DNA from 2 places in the Streptosporangium sp. NPDC006930 genome. Region 2 is predicted to be linked to the other one. Evidence: riboswitches for the same ligand, from Rfam matches in the RefSeq annotation. Region 2 holds a riboswitch; the other holds the start of a gene.
The links. Region 2 has a riboswitch for cobalamin ahead of cobN (cobaltochelatase subunit CobN). Riboswitches for the same ligand answer to the same signal wherever they lie in the genome.
Positions count from the first base shown of each region.

Region 1: it holds a riboswitch for cobalamin, as region 2 does, so the genes downstream of both, ABZ664_RS08945 (ribonucleoside-diphosphate reductase subunit alpha) here and cobN (cobaltochelatase subunit CobN) in region 2, are expected to answer to the same signal.

Region 1 covers NZ_JBEYID010000004.1:55,570-59,442, reverse strand. The annotation lists gene ABZ664_RS08945 (ribonucleoside-diphosphate reductase subunit alpha) at 1-1,542, opposite strand, end outside; cobalamin riboswitch at 1,658-1,859, opposite strand; gene ABZ664_RS08940 (tripartite tricarboxylate transporter substrate-binding protein) at 1,864-2,880, opposite strand; gene glmS (glutamine--fructose-6-phosphate transaminase (isomerizing)) at 2,972-3,873, opposite strand, start outside.
Region 2 covers NZ_JBEYID010000010.1:125,101-128,973, reverse strand. The annotation lists gene ABZ664_RS19420 (precorrin-3B synthase) at 1-1,369, opposite strand, end outside; cobalamin riboswitch at 1,391-1,586, shown strand; gene cobN (cobaltochelatase subunit CobN) at 1,823-3,873, shown strand, end outside.

The DNA of each region.
Region 1 (3,873 bases), on a different contig from region 2:
GTTGGCGGCCCTCGCCTCGGGGGTCGGGTAGAAGCCCAGGTCGATGGTTCGGTCGAGGAACCGCACCGCGGTACGGACCGTCGCGCGCAGCCGCGCCCAGTCGATCCCGTCCTCGAGGTCCCCTGACAGGTGGGCGGCGAGGTTGATCGAGCCGAGGTTGCAGACGGCGGTCTCGGCGTCGCCGGTGACCTCGAGGATCTCGGTGCAGAGGTTCGACAGGTGAATGACGTTCTGGGGCATCGCCGTCTGGTTTGATGTCCGGTTCGCCGCGTCCTTGAAGGTCATCCAGCCGTTGCCGGTCTGGGCGAGCGTGCGCATCATCCGCCCGTACAGGGTGCGGGCGGGAATCCGCCGGGTGAAGCGGCCCTCGGCCTCGGCGGCCCGGTAGGCGTCGTCGAACGCGGCGCCGTACAGGTCGGTGAGGTGCGGGACCTCCTTGGGGTCGAACAGCGACCAGGGGCCGTCGGCCTCGACCCGGCGCATGAACTCGTCGGGGATCCAGTTGGCCAGGTTCAGGTTGTGCGTGCGGCGGGCCTCCTCGCCGGTGTTGTCGCGCAGTTCCAGGAACTCCTCGACATCGGCGTGCCAGGGCTCCAGGTAGACGCAGGCCGCGCCCTTGCGGCGGCCTCCCTGGTTCACCGCGGCGACACTGGAGTCGAGCGTGCGCAGCCAGGGCACGATGCCGTTGGAGTGGCCGTTGGTGCCCCGGATCAGCGAGCCCCGCGAGCGGACCCTGGTCCAGGCGATCCCGATGCCCCCCGCGTACTTCGACAGCCGCGCGACCTGCCCGTAGCGCTCGTAGATGGACTCCAGCTCGTCGCGGGGCGAGTCGAGCAGGAAGCACGAGGAGAGCTGGGGCCTGCGCGAGCCCGAGTTGAACAGCGTGGGCGAACTGGGCAGGTAGGACAGGGTGGCCATGAGCGCGTACAACTCGGCGGCCTCCTCGACGGTCTCGGCCAGGCCGCAGGCCACCCGCAGGAAGAAGTGCTGCGGGCGCTCCAGGACCTTGCGCGTCCGCGGGTGGCGCAGCAGGTAGCGGTCGTAGACGGTGCGCAGCCCGAAGTACTCGAACCTGGCGTCCGCCTCCGGATCGACCAGCGCGTCCAGGACCGCGGCGTGGGTGGACACGAACCTCGCGAGTCCGTCGGCGATCAGCCCCGCCTCGTGGGTCGCGGCGACGGACTCGGAGAAGGTACGGACGCCGTGCTCGGCGGCCTCGTCGGCGATCAGCTCGGCCAGCATCGCGGCGGCGACCCTGGAGTTCTCCGGATCGGTGATCACCCGGGCGGCGGCCTCGTCGATGGCCAGCCTGCGGCCGTCCGCGGCGCTCCCGGCGCTCAGGGCGCCGTCGTCGCCCGGCGCGGCCACCGCAGCGCTCTCGGTGTTCCCGGTGTTCCCGGTGTTCCCGGCGCTCCCGGCGCTTCCGGTGTTTCCCGCGCCGCCATGGCCCAACGCGGCCACCACCGCACCTTCGACGCCGCTGTCGCCCGTCGCGGTCGCCGCCGTGCTCCCCGTCGCGGTCTCCGCCAATGCCTGTGTCACGTGGTGCCCCTCGCTCGATCGGACTCGCCCCCACGGCTCCGCCGGATGGGCACGCGTCCGCGAGCGATCCCGGGCACGCCGGATCGCCTCGTTCCGCGGGCCCTCCCACGAGGCCCTGGACATTCACGTCACCGGCAGGTCTTCGGACTCACGGGCGCAATGCGCATGCCTACCGGCCGTCGCTTCCCAGGCGTGGATCGCCCAGTGCTCAATGACGGCTTTCGTTCCCGTTCACCGCTGCGGGGCAGTCCCGGAATCTCACCGGGTTCCCTCTTGCCTCGCCCCCCTCGGGGCGAACCAGCAACGAGCAGGATCCTACATCTAGGGGCGCCTGACGCAACTACCCCAACAAGTTGTGTCGGAGGACTTCAGCAGACCGAGCTCGTGAAGTACACCGCGGGCGCGGGCCGTCTCGGTGGAGAGCCACTGGCGAAAGTCGTCGCCGCTGAGATAGACCCGGCTCCAGCCGTGGGCCGCGCACAGGGAGCGCCAGCCTGGCGCGGCGTCGAGCCTGTCGCACAGGGCGATCGCGGCGTCCCTGTCCTCCGGGCTCATGTCCTTGGGCCCCAGCAGGCCGCACCAGTCGCTGTACTCCAGCCGGACGTCGACCTCCCTGAGCGTCGGCGCGTCGATCCCGTCGATCCGGTCACCGGAGGAGACCGCCAGGGGCCGCAGACGGCCCGCGGCGATCTCGGACCGCAGGGCACGCGCCGATCCCAGCAGGGCCGCCACCTGGCCCACCTGGAGCCCCTCCACGGCGTCCTCGGGGGTGAGGTATCCGGCATACTCCAGCAGCCGGGCGTCCACCCCGAGGCACTTGCCGATCATGCCGTAGAGCACGTGCTCGGAGCCTCCCTCCGGACGACCGCCGACCGCGAGCCCCGCCGGGTTCCGACGCAGCCGCGCGGCGAAGTCCTCGAAGGTCAGCAGGCGGGAGTCGGAGGGGACGACCAGGACCGACCAGTCGCCGACCAGGCGGGCGATGGGGGTGGCGGCGTTCACCACGGCGACGGTGTTGGCGATCTCCGCGGCGGCCACCATCGGCATCGCGGTGACGAGCAGCCTGCCCTCTCGCGCGAAGGGGCCGTGGAAGGCGCCGAACGCGTCGCGAGGGGCGGAGCCCAGGGCGCCGCCCCGCTCGACGGCCATCGCGGTACGCGCCAGTCCCGCCTGGACCACGACGGTCGCCAGCCTGCCCGCGATCCTGTCCCAGCCATGGCCGTCGGCGGTCGGTTCGAGGACGAACAGGCGCTTCACCAGCGAGCCGGCGCCGTTCGCGCCGCACCCCGCGGCGACCAGCACCCCCGCCGCCAGCGCGAAAAACCCCCTACGGCGCATAAGCGCCCCTTCCCCCAAGAACCCCCTATACCAGAGGTTAGTACCTCATCACTATCCGTGATGAGACGGGGGGAGGGGAAGGGCGCGGGGCTCACTCCACCGTGACGCTCTTGGCCAGGTTCCTGGGCTTGTCGACGTCGCGCCCCAGGGCCACGGCCGCGTGGTAGGCGAAGAGCTGCAGCGGGATCGAGAGCAGGATCGGGTCCAGCTCGGTCTCGTTCTTGGGCACCACGACACAGTCGTCGGCGAGCTTGGGGTCGGCGCCGCGGTGGCCCACCATGAGCACCCGGCCGCCCCGGGCGCGGATCTCACCCAGCGTGGTGAGATTCTTGTCCAGCAGCTCGTCGTCGGGGACGATCGCCACCGTCGGCATGTCCGGGCCGATCAGCGCCAGCGGCCCGTGCTTGAGCTCGCTCGCCGGATAGGCCTCGGCGTGCACGTACGAGATCTCCTTGAGCTTCTGCGCGCCCTCGCGGGCCACCGGATAGCCCCTCACCCGGCCCACGAACATCATGCTCGGCGACTCGGCGTACTTACCCGCCAGCTCCTTGAGCTGCGGCTCCAGCGCCAGGATCTCCTTGATCTGGTCAGGCAGCCTGCGCAGGCCGTCGCAGATCCTGCGGCCGTCGGCGGGAGACAGGTCACGCACCCGGCCCAGGTGCAGCGCGAGCAGCGCGAAGGCCACGGCGGTCGAGGTGAACGCCTTGGTGCTCGCCACCGAGACCTCGGGGCCCGCGTGCAGATAGAGGCCGCCGTCGCACTCGCGGGCGATCGCGCTGCCCACCGTGTTGACGATGCCGAGCACCCGGCCGCCCTTGCGCTTGAGCTCCTGCACGGCGGCGAGGGTGTCGTAGGTCTCGCCCGACTGGCTGATCGCCACATAGAGGGTGTCGGCCTCCACCACCGGACTGCGGTAGCGGAACTCGCTCGCCGGCTCCGCGTCGGCGGGGATGCGCGCCAGTTCCTCGATGAGCTGCGCGCCGATCTGGCCCG
Region 2 (3,873 bases):
CGGAGAGCTCGCTTCCGGACGGCGAGGTGAAGCCGATGGCGGTGGCGGCGTCGGCCTGGACGTCGGCGAGGGACTTGGCGCAGCCGGGGCGGCCGGTGCAGGCCGTCACACCGATCCAGGGGGAGGCGGGGTCGACGACCAGTCCGGCGGCCTCCAGGCGGGCGGCCGTGCCCGTGACCTCGGCGCGGTCCAGGCCGGGCAGGACCACACCGCGCCATGGCGTGAGCCGGATCTCCCCGCCCGAGGCGGCGTCGGCGAGCATCGATGCCAGCGCGGAGGTCAGCCGCCCCAACGGGATCGCCACCCCGAGCGCCGCCCGCGTGCCCTCGTTTTCCGGACCGCCCGTGTCCCTGTCTCCGTGGCCTGCGGCGTCTCCGGGACCCGCCTCTCCTGTGGCGCCGGTTCGGTTCCCCGGCCCGTCCGAGCTCTCGACGACGCCGACCGGCCCGGAGGTCACGACGCGCGGTCTCACCGGTTCGAATGGGGGTGTGTCGGGGAGTCCGAGAGTGGTTCGTATCCGGGCGGTGATCAGGGGGGGGCCGTCGGGAAGTTCGGCGATCCGCCAGGCGGTGACGTCCCGGGTGGCCAGCTCGTCGAGGAACGCCTCGGCGGCGGCGAGCAGGACGGTCACGGCTTCGTCGAGCGGTACGCGCAGGCCGGTGTCGGTTCCGGCGAGGAGCAGCGCCGCCTCGTCCGGCGCCGTGGGCAGGATCGTGGCGTCCGCGCCCAGGCCGGCCACGTCCCCCCGGCCGTCGTCGAGGGCGAACATGAACCGTCCCGGCAGGGCGGCGAGGGCCGGGCGAGCACACAGCCGTCGATCCAACTCGCCGATCAGAGGGGTGACGTCGGCGATCCCACGGCCGTCCGGATGGTTCGTCCCTTTCATGCCGTTCGGTCCGTTCGGCCTGCTCGGCTCGTCGATTCCGCCTGATCCAGCCGGTCCAGGTGGTCCGTCGAGTTCGCTCGGTTCGGCCGGTCCAGCCGGTCTGTCGAGTCGGGCCGGTCCGGCCGGTCCGGCCGGTCCGTCCACTCCGGTCAGGGGGGAGGCGAGGATGTTGCGGATCCGCTCGTGTGTCGCCGAGGGCAGCAGACCCGCTCTCGCCATCCTTGCGGCGAACCCGTTTCCCGTACCGCTTCCTGGATCCTCCGGCCCGAGACCGCGTACCTGGACGTTCGCCCGGGAGGTGAGCTCGATGACGCCGGTGCCGTACGCCGTGGCGGCGTCGGCGAGTTCGCGCAGCTGGGAGGGGGTGAGACGACCTCCGGGTACGCGGACGCGGGCCAGGCCGCCGTCCGCGGCGGCGTGGACCTGGAGCGCTCCGGGGCACGCGTCGAGTCGCGATCGTCCGGAAAAGTCGGCAATGGACACTCAGAGGATGTTAATGCCAGTTTCTTGCAATGCCCCGGACTGCCGTAGTGTCATCGATGGCGACGGCAAGGGAGGAAGCCGGTGTGAATCCGGCGCGGTCCCGCCACTGTAACCGGGGAGCGAACCCCACCCGGGCCACTGTCCGACGAAGGACGGGAAGGCCGGGGTGAGCACCGATCCGGGAGCCAGGAGACTCCAGCCGTCGTGGCCGACGACGACCCGGGGCGAGGACCCCGAGGGAGGAAGCTCCGTGCGCTCTTCGCCGTTCCCCCGTTACACCGCGACATCGCCGTTCCCCCGCTACGACGCGGCATCGTGGTCTTCCCGTCACGACGCGGCATCGGGGTCGCCACATCATGGTGTGACACCGCCGTTCCTGCGTCACACCGCGACGTCGCGGCTCTCCCGCCGCATCGCGGCTCCCGCGGGCCGTACCGCCACTCCTCTCCCGGAGTGTGGCGCGTGATCCTGCTGCTCTCGACCTCCGACACCGACCTGCTGAGCGCCCGCGCGAGCGGCGCGGACTACCGGCTCGGCAACCCCGCCAGACTCGCCGCCGCCGACCTCCCGCCGCTGCTGGAGGGCGCCGACCTGGTCGTGGTCCGCCTGCTCGGCGGGCGCCGCGCCTGGGAGGAAGGGCTGGACGCCCTGCTCGCCGGACCTCGGCCCGTCGTCGTCCTCGGCGGCGAGCAGGCGCCGGACGCCGAGTTGATGGAGCTGTCCACCGTGCCCGGCGGGGTCTGCGCCGAGACGCACGCCTACCTCGCCCACGGCGGCCCGGCCAACCTGACCGAGCTGCATCACTTCCTGTCCGACACGCTGCTGCTCACCGGCCACGGGTTCGCCGCGCCCGAGCCCACCCCCACCTGGGGAACGCCGACGCGCGAGACGCGCGGCCAGGACGGACCCGTCGTCGGGGTGCTCTACTACCGGGCCCACCACGTGGCGGGGAACACCGCCTTCGTCGAGGCGCTCTGCTCGGCGATCGAGGACGCGGGCGCGCGGGCACTGCCGGTGTACTGCGCCTCGCTGCGCACCGCCGAACCCGGCCTGCTGGAGGTCCTGCGCACGGTGGACGCCCTGGTGGTGACCGTGCTCGCTGCGGGCGGCACCCGCCCGGCGACCGCGTCGGCGGGCGGGGACGACGAGGCCTGGGACGTCGGCGCGCTCGCCGAGCTGGACGTGCCGATCCTGCAGGGATTGTGCCTGACGAGCAGCCGGGCCTCCTGGGAGGAGAACGACGACGGCCTGTCCCCGCTGGACGCCGCCACCCAGGTCGCGATCCCCGAGTTCGACGGGCGGATCATCACTGTGCCGTTCTCCTTCAAGGAGATCGACGAGGACGGGCTCACCGTCTACGTGGCCGATCCCGAGCGGGCCTCGCGGGTGGCGGGCATCGCGGTGCGCCACGCCGCGCTGCGGCACATCCCGCCCGCCGAGCGGCGGCTGGTGCTGATGCTGTCGGCCTATCCCACCAAGCACGCGCGCATCGGCAACGCCGTCGGCCTGGACACCCCGGCCAGCCTGGTACGGCTGCTGGCCGCGCTCCGCGAGCGCGGTTACGACATCGGCGCCGAGGACGAGCTGCCCGGGGTGAGCGGGCAGGACGGCGACGCGCTCATTCACGCGCTGATCGCCGCGGGTGGGCAGGACCAGGACTGGCTCACCGAGGAGCAGCTCGCGGGAAACCCGGTGCGCATCGCGGCGAGCCGGTACGCCGAGTGGTACGCCACCCTCCCCGCGGACCTGCGCGCCCGGATGGAGGAGCACTGGGGCCCGGCGCCCGGCGAGCTGTTCGTGGACCGCTCGCACGATCCCGAGGGCGAGATCGTGCTGGCCGCGCTGCGTTCCGGCAACGTGGTGGTCATGGTGCAGCCGCCGCGCGGCTTCGGCGAGAATCCCATCGCGATCTATCACGATCCCGACCTGCCGCCCAGCCACCACTACCTGGCCGCCTACCGCTGGCTGGCCGACGGCTTCGGCGCGCACGCCGTGGTCCACGTGGGCAAGCACGGCAACCTGGAGTGGCTGCCCGGCAAGTCGGCGGGCCTGTCGGCCTCCTGCGGCCCGGACGCCGCGCTCGGCGACCTGCCGCTCGTCTACCCGTTCCTGGTGAACGACCCGGGCGAGGGCACCCAGGCCAAGCGCCGCGCCCACGCCACCCTGGTCGACCACCTCGTCCCGCCGATGGCCCGCGCCGACAGCTACGGGGACATGGCCAGGCTGGAGCAGCTCCTCGACGAGCACGCCTCCATCGCGGCGATGGACCCGGCCAAGCTGCCCGCGATCCGCGCCCAGATCTGGACGCTCATCCAGGCCGCGAGGCTCGACCACGACCTCGGGGTCACAGGCCGTCCCCACGACGCCGAGTTCGACGACTTCCTGCTGCACATCGACGGCTGGCTGTGCGAGGTCAAGGACGTTCAGATCCGCGACGGCCTGCATGTGCTGGGAGCCGCTCCCGAAGGGGAACCGCGCGTCGACCTGGTCCTGGCCATGCTCCG